DNA from 3 places in the Microbulbifer sp. ABH2_005 genome. Region 2 is predicted to be linked to each of the others. Evidence: predicted binding sites of a transcription regulator. Region 2 holds the regulator's gene; each other region holds the start of a gene.
What was found. Region 2 encodes LexA, which represses DNA repair genes until DNA is damaged. Its sites were predicted from a motif close to ACTGTNTNTANANACAGT; they were not measured.

Region 1: a site for LexA is predicted at 1,375-1,392, ahead of imuA (translesion DNA synthesis-associated protein ImuA). Genes of this name have one in related genera too.
Region 3: a site for LexA is predicted at 1,843-1,860, ahead of ACXAFI_RS05075 (PA0069 family radical SAM protein). Genes of this name have one in related genera too.

The regions. Positions count from the first base shown of each region.
Region 1 covers NZ_JBSWWI010000001.1:969,108-972,379, forward strand. The annotation lists gene ACXAFI_RS04235 (Y-family DNA polymerase) at 1-613, opposite strand, end outside; gene imuA (translesion DNA synthesis-associated protein ImuA) at 626-1,324, opposite strand; gene dcd (dCTP deaminase) at 1,531-2,100, shown strand; gene ACXAFI_RS04250 (BaiN/RdsA family NAD(P)/FAD-dependent oxidoreductase) at 2,129-3,272, shown strand, end outside.
Region 2 covers NZ_JBSWWI010000001.1:2,374,483-2,377,754, forward strand. The annotation lists gene ACXAFI_RS10310 (class I adenylate-forming enzyme family protein) at 1-264, opposite strand, end outside; gene ACXAFI_RS10315 (LOG family protein) at 549-1,253, opposite strand; gene lexA (transcriptional repressor LexA) at 1,374-1,979, shown strand; gene ACXAFI_RS10325 (hypothetical protein) at 2,072-2,326, opposite strand; gene ACXAFI_RS10330 (DUF6586 family protein) at 2,430-2,918, opposite strand; gene topA (type I DNA topoisomerase) at 2,919-3,272, opposite strand, start outside.
Region 3 covers NZ_JBSWWI010000001.1:1,147,213-1,150,484, forward strand. The annotation lists gene tmpT (thiopurine S-methyltransferase) at 1-349, shown strand, start outside; gene ACXAFI_RS05070 (GIY-YIG nuclease family protein) at 383-661, opposite strand; gene ACXAFI_RS05075 (PA0069 family radical SAM protein) at 742-1,830, opposite strand; gene ACXAFI_RS05080 (hypothetical protein) at 1,958-2,119, shown strand; partial or broken gene ACXAFI_RS05085 (epoxide hydrolase N-terminal domain-containing protein) at 2,083-2,223, shown strand; gene ACXAFI_RS05090 (alpha/beta fold hydrolase) at 2,245-3,105, shown strand; gene ACXAFI_RS05095 (DUF1737 domain-containing protein) at 3,140-3,272, opposite strand, start outside.

The DNA.
Region 1 (3,272 bases), 1.4 Mb from region 2:
TTAGGCCGCAGGCGTAGAGTTTGGAAATGGTTTTATTATCGCAGTCGAGTAATTTGCTTGGAGCCAAACTTATCCACTGTTTCCACTGTTGGGGGCTGGGCGGGATACATGTCTGTAAAAGCCACTGGCGGTGCTCTGCTAATTGGCTCAGCAGGTGTGCGGCACTGGGGCTGTGGCTGAGCCCCATTATGCTATCAATCCCCATCAGCTTAAGCTCACTGCGGAGCTGCTCTATCAATGCTTTGAAGCCGCCGTTAGCCGTCAAGCAGCCGCTCAACTCTAGATAAAGGAGAGCTGCTGTGCTTTCCCCGCTGCTTGCGGGTTTCGCCGGCTGGAGCGAGACGACCGGTGTAAAACTGTAGCCCCACTGGGCCAGTTGCTGCAACTGTAGTTGTTCTCGTTGGGCATCGCGGTTTAATAACTGTAGATCAGCGCAGAGATTACATGCGGTTGCGATGTTCAGGCCGTTCACAATTCCACACTGGGCTGCGGCCAGGTTATGCTCGATAACCAGCTGCTTTTCAACGACGACTTGCGGAGTCGAGTTCTCTGCCTGCGCGCGAGTAAGCACCTCCAGGGGGAGTTTGGGGAACTGCATACAGAGCCAGAGCATAGGATAACCTGATTAGTGTAGTGGTTGGTCGCGGAGGACCAGTCTCGCACGCCTGGCTAAATAGAGATTCTGACCACGGGCACCCCCGAGCTGCTTCAGGAGTTTGAGAGCCAACTGCCCATCAGATTTGAGCTGCACACGTAGGCTGGCGGGTGAAGGGTTGGCAGATTCGCTTTGCGGGCGAAACAGGAAGTGCAGGCAGCCGCTTTCTTCGGCGGATTGCTGCAGGCGCTGTAGCTCTCGATAACTTATCGACTGATTGCCCTGCCAGCTCAAAACTGCACTACAGCCACCGGATTGTAGAGATTGCTCTATGGCCCAGAGGCAGTCTCTCTTGTCGCGGGGGTGGATTAATATTAGGTGCTCCAGCTGGACACCATGCTGGGTAAGCTCTGTGGCACAGGGGGTAAATGGGGGTTTGATGAGAATCACCATCTCTCCCTTTTGCGTTAGCTCAGCCAGTATGGGTAGTAAGAGCTCCAGCTCGTTGGAGTTTGACTGGCCGACAAGTAATTCAGTAGTAGCCCCGCGCGGCCAGCCGTGGTCTTTGAGTAGGGCGTCCAAGCTAGCAAAACCGGTGGCTGCGCCTGGGCTCTGGGGTTCATTGGCTGCCTGGGAGACTTCCCTGCCTCTAAAGTGACGCAGTCGGATTGAGGGGCTGGTTTGGCAGTCCAAGTGATTGTTTTGTAAGGGATTTTTAGCTCTATTCACATTGCCACCCTGCATACTTGTTTCAGTCTTCAATCGGATCTAGCTAAATAGCTGTATGCATATACAGCTGCCTGTGAATTTATACAGTAGTTGCTGGTTGACGACAAGGACGAAAGGCGTCGATTGGCACTTTTTTGCACAGCACAAACCCGCTATGATTCCGCCTCTTTTATCGAGCATCTATCTATTGTTTTCAGGGGGACGGAGTGAGTATCAAGTCCGATAAGTGGATTCGCCGCATGGCAGAGCAGCACGGCATGATTGAGCCTTTTGAGCCGGGCCAGGTGCGCCATGGCAATGATGGCGAGCGACTCATCTCCTACGGTACGTCTAGTTACGGTTACGATGTGCGCTGTGCCGGTGAGTTTAAGATCTTCACCAATGTGCACTCGGCCACGGTGGACCCCAAGACCTTCGATGAGAACAGCTTTGTCGATGTGGAAGGGGAGTACTGTATTATCCCGCCGAACTCCTTCGCCCTGGCGCGCACTGTGGAGTATTTCCGTATTCCGCGCTCGGTGCTGACCATCTGTCTGGGTAAATCCACCTATGCGCGCTGCGGCATTATCGTCAATGTAACGCCGTTGGAGCCGGAGTGGGAGGGGCATGTGACCCTTGAGTTTTCAAACACCACCAACCTGCCGGCGAAGATCTACGCCAATGAAGGTATCGCGCAGATGCTGTTTTTCGAGTCCGATGAGGTTTGTGACGTGTCCTACGCAGATCGCGGTGGTAAGTACCAGGGGCAGCGCGGCGTGACCCTGCCTCGTACCTGATACCTGGGTGATTGCGCAGCCCTAACACATGAGTGATGTATCCAATAGCCAGCTGCCCGAATCTGTCGATGTATTGATCATCGGCGCCGGGGCGGCGGGTTTGATGTGCGCGGCCACGGCCGGCCAGCGTGGACGCAATGTGCTGGTACTGGATCATGCCAATAAGGTTGGCAAGAAGATCCTGATGTCCGGTGGTGGCCGCTGCAACTTTACCAACCTCTATACCAGTGCGGAAAATTTCTACAGCCGCAATCCCCACTTTTGTAAGTCTGCCCTGGCGCGTTATAGCCAATGGGATTTCATTGCATTGGTGGAAAAGCATGGGGTCCCCTACCACGAGAAAACCCTGGGCCAGTTGTTTTGCGATAACAAGTCCAAGGATATTCTCGATCTGTTACTGGCGGAATGCCGTGCGGCTAAAGCTCAGATCCGTACCCGCTGTGCCATCTCCGCAATAGAGTCGGGGCAGGGTGGTTATCGGGTGGAGACCAGCCTGGGGGCGGTGCGCTGTGAATCTTTGGTGGTAGCTACGGGTGGGCTGTCGATTCCCACCATGGGAGCCACAGGTTTTGGCTATGATCTCGCTCGTCAGTTTGGACTCAATATCATTCCCACCCGTGCGGCCCTGGTGCCCTTTACCCAGTATAAGCGTCAGTTGGAAAGGCAAGATAGTTTGCCCGGTAGTGCCCTGGCCGTAACAGCATCCTGTGATGAGGGCAGCTTTCACGAGCAGATGCTGTTTACTCACCGAGGGTTGAGTGGGCCAGCCGTGTTACAAATATCCAGCCACTGGCGCGAGGGCGAAAAAGTAACTTTCGATCTGGCCCCCGATCGCAATCTGGCGGATTGGCTACAGCATCGCCGTGAGGAGAGCCCTGAGACTCACTTACACAGCGTATTGGCCGAGGTTTGGACAAAGAAGCTGGTGCAGTTTTTTCTGCAGCGGCAGCATATCGACAGCCGCCCCCTTAAACAGTTTACTGAAGTAGAGTTGCAGGAATTTGGGGCCAAGTTGCAAACCTGGACATTGGTTCCCGCTGGCACCGAAGGCTATCGCACTGCGGAAGTGACTCTTGGTGGTGTAGATACCGATCAGGTTTCTTCACGCACTATGGAGTGCAAAACTCAACCGGGACTGTATTTTGTCGGCGAAATACTCGATGTGACCGGCT
Region 2 (3,272 bases):
AACTAGCCCTAGCTTGATGCATGAGAGAAAAAAAATAAGCATTTCGCCTCGGTTCGGCATCAAAGACGCAAACCTTTCACCTCGACGAAAACCCTTCGCTGCCAGCCTCTCAGCCAAAGTATCAATATCACTTTGCAATTCTCGCCAGGTCCACGCTCGACTGCCGCAAAGTAGCGCTATCTCATCTGGCTTACTGTCTAGAGCGACCTGTAAGAGATTCTTCAAGTTCGCGGGCTTTGGTAGGGGGTCTCCATAAATCGGCACAGTTTGGCGTCCTATTTAGAATACAGGCTAGCTAATAAGTAAAAATACCCCTAATTACAAGCGATCAAATATAAGAATAATAGCAGGCTCATTAATCAGCCTGACACGCATTACAAACCGCTGAAACTAGCATCTGGTGATCAAAGGGGAGTATACGATGGGCAATAGCTCAGAATAATCAAAGCCCCAAAATAGAGAACCCGCAGAGTGTTTGACTAGCTCTGAAAACTTACTAGAGCAATAGCCAAACCTCTTTGCCCCAACAAAAATTTACAATTTTTAAATTATTTTTGACTGGCTTTTGCCCGCAAATACTTCAAAATCAAGTGTACAGCCTCCTCGACAGTATCCACGATATGGAATAAATCAAGATCACCTGAATCAATACAACCCTTTTCCAGCACTGTATCCACTAACCAATTGTACAACCCACCCCAATAGCGCTCCCCAACCAGCACTATAGGAAATCGCCTTACTTTTTGTGTTTGCACAAGTGTTAAGGCTTCAAACAATTCATCCAGAGTACCGTAGCCCCCAGCTAGGCCAACAAAACCGGCGGCATGCTTAACAAACATAAATTTCCGCACAAAGAAATAACGAAAGTTCAAACTTATATCCTGATACGGATTGGCTGCCTGCTCAAAAGGGAGTTCAATATTTAATCCAATTGAGGGGCCAGACTGCCCAAAAGCCCCTCGATTACACGCCTCCATAAGACCTGGGCCACCACCGGTGATTACCGGTATCCCCTCGGCAGCCAAAAGCCCTCCAAGCTTTACTCCCTGCTGGTATTCCAAACTATCCTCTGTGAAACGCGCGCCACCAAAAACCGTTACAGCCCCTTTTAGTGCAATTAGACGCTCAATCCCGTCAACTAATTCCGACTGTATACGCAGAACCCTCCAAGCCTCGGGCATCTTTGCATCAAGCATTATTGTTCTCCCTTGTTCTCTCGTGCTGTCAGCTCTTTCAACTACTCTTTTTTTCACTCATTCTTTTCTTAATCAATGTAGCAGCTTGAATCGAGGCAAGGGGCGGGTTTGCGCAAACCTAAAATCTGTATATAATCCCAGCAACTGTATAAAAATACAGAAACTCTAGGTAAATCTATGACCAATCTCACCGCACGTCAGACTCAAGTATTAGAGCTGATCAAAACCTACCTGGATGACACAGGCTACCCCCCCACCCGCGCAGAAATTGCCCAGGAACTGGGCTTTCGCTCACCCAATGCCGCAGAGGAACACCTCAAAGCATTGGCGAGAAAAGGGGCCATTGAGATGGTCGCCGGCGCCTCCAGGGGCATTCGAATTCCAGATCACCAATCCGGTCTTCCCATCGTAGGACGTGTCGCTGCAGGCCACCCTATCCTGGCCACAGAGCATATTGAGGATTATTGCGACCTGCCCGCCAGCTTCTTTCACCCGCCAGCAGATTATTTACTCAGGGTGCACGGCATGAGTATGCGCAACGCAGGTATTCTCGATGGGGACCTGCTGGCCGTACAGAAAACCGAGCAAGTCAGAAATGGGCAGATTGTGGTTGCCCGGATTGATGATGAAGTAACTGTTAAACGCTTCCGCCGCAAAGGCAATCAGGCAACTGTGCAACTACTACCCGAAAACGAAGACTTTGAGACTATCCAGGTGGATATGCGGGATAAGAACTTTGTAATTGAAGGGCTCGCGGTGGGCGTGATTCGCCAAACCCCTTAAGAATAAACAGTTTACCAATGTCCATATACAACAACAGCGGCTCTAAGCCGCTGTTGAAACACTTTTACCTGCTCACCTTACCATAGATTAGATCAATGAATCGTATGGTTAACCGGCATTGATTCTTCCTCTTCGAAGTAACCAGGCTCCAGGTCGTCAAGATTCTGCACAGCTTCTATGCCCGCTTCCAGCATTGCCCTAGCCACCGCTACTTTGTGCTTACGTAAAAATTGGAGACTCTCGGCTGAGAAACGAATACTCACCAGAGGGGCCTCCTCGTGACCGGCGCGGCGCAGAGCCACATCGCCATTGGCCAACTCGATAATCTCAAAAGTTTCGGAGGACATTAGCTTTCCCTTCACTGCACATCAGTTTGCGCCCAGTGTACCACAGGCAATTTAGAAGTTTCAGTGGGTGCAAACAGATAGACAGAAAGGGAGCGAGGAGCCCTCAGCACTCCTCAAGATTGGCACGCTGCCTGCGTACCAACTCACTTAATGCAGCGTGCCATTTGAGCAGCACTTCGAAGGAAAGATCAACAGCTACAGGGCCCGCGACATTGTGCGCTGGTATCAGATTGCCACCCTGCCCCTTATCTTCCGCAAGCGGAGGTAGCCGCAAGAGTTGATGCCATGCGCGTAAAAACTCGCTCAGCCAACTCCCCGGCTCTGAGACCAACAACTGCAATTCCCTTACTTCAACACTGGCTTTCCCCTGGTTATGCAGACTATCCACAATAACCTGTAGGGACTCAGGCTCAAACCCCAGTTGCAATTGATGGGAAAGCTCAGCCAGGAAAGCCCGGTAAGCTTTCCACAATTGCAACAGGGCACCTTCCTCAAGAGCCATTCGCTGAATAGCAGAGTCAAAACTACTGGTGGCAAGCAGTTGGCTCTTGCGTAGCGCGGATGTAACCAGACCAGTGTAGGGATTGCTCATTTACTTTTTTGCCGCCACTTTCTTCGCTGCAGGCTTTTTCTTAGCCGCTGTGGACTTACTTGCCGCCTCAACCTTCCAGGCGCCATCCCGATAGAAAGCTTTCCAACCCGTCGCCTTTCCATCCTCCTCGGACTGGACATATTGCTCTTGGGTCTTGCGACTGAAGCGAACCACGGTATCCCGCCCCTGATCATCCTGTGCAGGTGCAGAGAACAAGAAACTGTACTTGGGATCGATCTCACTTTGGTGAGGTAGCAACTCTTTGACCAGCGGTGCACGGGTTTCACGGTTTTTCGGGAACTGACTGGCAGCCAGGAATAACCCGGAGGCGCCATCACGGAGGATGTAATGGTC
Region 3 (3,272 bases), 1.2 Mb from region 2:
AAATATTGATATTTTTGTCGGGGATATTTTTGATCTGAGTGAGGAATTACTGCAGGAAGTCGATGGCATTTATGATCGTGCTGCCCTGGTGGCGTTGCCGCAAGATATTCGCCCTGGATATACCCAGCACCTTATGGCCATTACAAAAGTGGCCCCTCAGTTATTAATTTCCTTTGAGTATGAGCAGTCTGAGTTAGCCGGTCCTCCTTTTTCTATCAGTTCCCAGGAAATTTTTGATCGCTACGATGAGGAATATCACGTAAAGATGTTGGCCTCCAGGGATGTACCCGGCGGCTTAAAAGGCCTCGTGCCTGCAAGAGAAGTGGCTTGGCTGCTCAGTAAACGCTAGCAACCCACAGCCTGGCAAAGCCTTAGTGATTGGTTAATCGAGTAATATTGGTAATTCCAGGGCCCCGGCAATGAGAGCTTCTTTTTTTTGCTTGGGCCATTTCTTGATAGCGATTTCCAACTTTAGCGCTGAGGACTTGTCTCGAGTTTTTACCTGGTATTCGAGTGTGAGAGGTCCTTTGCCGCGAAGGGCCTTGGCTGCCTTGGTACCGCCGTTACTGTGCTCGGCAAATCGCCGTTGAATATCTTTAGTGATTCCCGTGTAAAGCGTACCACTGGAAGTGCGGATTAAATAAACAAACCAGGATTCCATCAAAAATATTGCTCGCTTAGAGGGGTTTCCCTTCGGTTCGTTTTTAGTTAATACACTTTTTGTTAAAACCACTGTCTTGTCTAAAAGAGACTCTGCTGCTCACCGGCTAGAGGCGGTGGCTTAAATTGGCTGCTATCTAGTGATAGGCGCCGGTGATTTAACCCCAATTTCCTGATGGCGACAATAAACCGTTGGCGGAGTAACTGGGCGAAAACTCCTGTACCCGTTCGGCGCTGGGAAAAGTCACTTTGATAATCCCGCCCACCGCGGCTCTGTTGTACCAGGCTCATCACATGGTCGGCTCTTTGTGGGTAATGAAGCGCTAACCACTCGCGGAAAAGTGGTGCCACTTCATGGGGCAGTCGCAGGAGGATATAGGCCGCCCTCTCGGCACCTGAGTCCCGCCCGGCTTTTAAAATCGCCTCCAGTTCATAGTCGTTGAGTGCCGGAATCATTGGAGCGGCAAGTACGGCAGTTGGTATCCCAGCCTTGCTCAATTGTTCAATTGTGCGCAGGCGGGCAGAAGGTCCCGCGGTACGTGGCTCCAGTTTCCTTTTGAGATCCCTATCCAAGGTAGTCACACTAATTGCCACCTGGGCGAGGTTGTCCTGTGCCATTTCCGACAGGATAGGGAGGTCCCGTAAAATCAGCTGGCTCTTAGTGACAATGGTGACCGGTTGTCGAAACTGCTGCATAACTTCAAGCAGTGCCTGGGTTATACCCTTTTCCTTCTCCAGTGGTTGATAGGGGTCGGTATTTGCGCCCAGGGCTATGGGGCTGCATACATAGCTGGGCTTGCGTAGTGTCTGCTCCAACAATCTGGGCGCGTTCGCCTTAAAAAAGATCTTGCTTTCGAAGTCGAGCCCAGGGGAGAGATCCATATAGGCGTGAGCTGGTCTCGCGTAGCAATAGACACAGCCATGCTCACAGCCACGGTAAGGGTTGATAGACTGGGTAAAGGGGATATCAGGCGACTGATTGGTGGCGATAATCGACTTGGCCTTCTCTTCAATGGCGGTAGTCAGCAGCCGCTCAAGGGGCTCAGCCTCTGTTTGCCAACCATCGCTCTCCCGCGAACTGGTGTACTCGGCAAAACGACCAGTGATATTACTGGCGGCTCCGCGCCCTTTATGAAAGGGCTGTGGCTTGTCTGGTTCTATTTTTTTCATTGGAACTAGTGGACTGTATGTTTGTACAGTTTACGATTGCGATTTGGTACAAAGCAATGCTCAATCACATTTTATGATTATCTATCAGCGGCTACTCAGTCATTATTTTTAAGGAAGAGATCGACGAATGGCGCAGGTCAAACCTTTCAGTATTGATATACAGGAATCGCAATTGGCAGATATGCATCGGCGGATGAGGGAAGCCCGCTGGCCTGAGGCGCAAACCGTAGATGGTGGGGGCAAGGTGTCCCTCTGGATTACCTTAGGGATTTCTGCGACTACTGGTTAAATGAGTATGACTGGTTTGCCACCCAGCAGAGGCTGAATCAATATGACCAGTTCACCACGACTATTCACGATTTAGATATTCATTTCATCCATGTAAAGAGCAGCCATACCAGTGCCACGCCAATTGTGATCACTCATGGTTGGCCCAGCTCCTTTGTTGAATTTCTTAAAGTAATAGGGCCTCTGACGGAGCCAACCCAATTTGCTGGAAATGCCGAGGATGCCTTCCATGTGGTATGCCCATCTCTGCCCGGTTTCGCCTTCTCCGGTAAGCCGGCGAAAACGGGATGGGGAGTGCCCAGAATTGCCACAGCCTGGGATACGTTGATGAATCGACTGGGGTATCAATCCTACTTGGCCCAGGGAGGAGATTGGGGGCGGTCGGTGACTACTGAGATTGGCATTCAGAACCGGGGCGCCTGCAAAGCTATACATATCAACAATCCCAAAGAGGAGCCAACCGCTGAGGCCCTGATACAGCCCAGTGAGGAGGAGAAAGAGGCTCTGGCCGGAATACGATTTTTCAATCGGTGGGATTCAGGTTTTGCCAAGGAGCAGAGTACTCGCCCTCAAACATTGGCATATAGCCTTGCGGATTCGCCTATAGGTCAGGCTGCCTGGATATTGGAGAAATTCCATCTGTGGACCGATTGCCAGGGCACTTTGGAGAGCATTTTTACCAGAAATGAATTGTTGGACAATATCATGCTCTATTGGCTGACAAATACAGCGGCTTCGTCTTCTCGATTATACTGGGAAAGCTTCGATATCCCCTACGGTCCTGATCAGGATAAGGTAGTGCAATTGCCAACCGGGGTCAGTATTTACCCGGGAGAGATAGTGAGAATTCCCCGCTCATGGGCTGAAGGTCGCTATAACAATATTTGCTATTGGAATCACTTGAAGCGGGGAGGGCACTTTTCCGCTTTTGAACAGCCAAATCTCTACGTCGAGGAAATTAGAGCTTGGAAGAGAAGCCTATTATAGAGCTCAAAAGCCTCTTCTCACCTTCTCAAAGAACCTAATAATCCCCCAATGAGATATTTCCTTTAAAGTCCTCATTTGCAACCTCCTTGATAATAGCTTGACCCGCAAGAGTGCTCTCTCCACTAGAGGTGAGCGTTGGGCTTCCATAAAGTTCCCACCCATTGTTA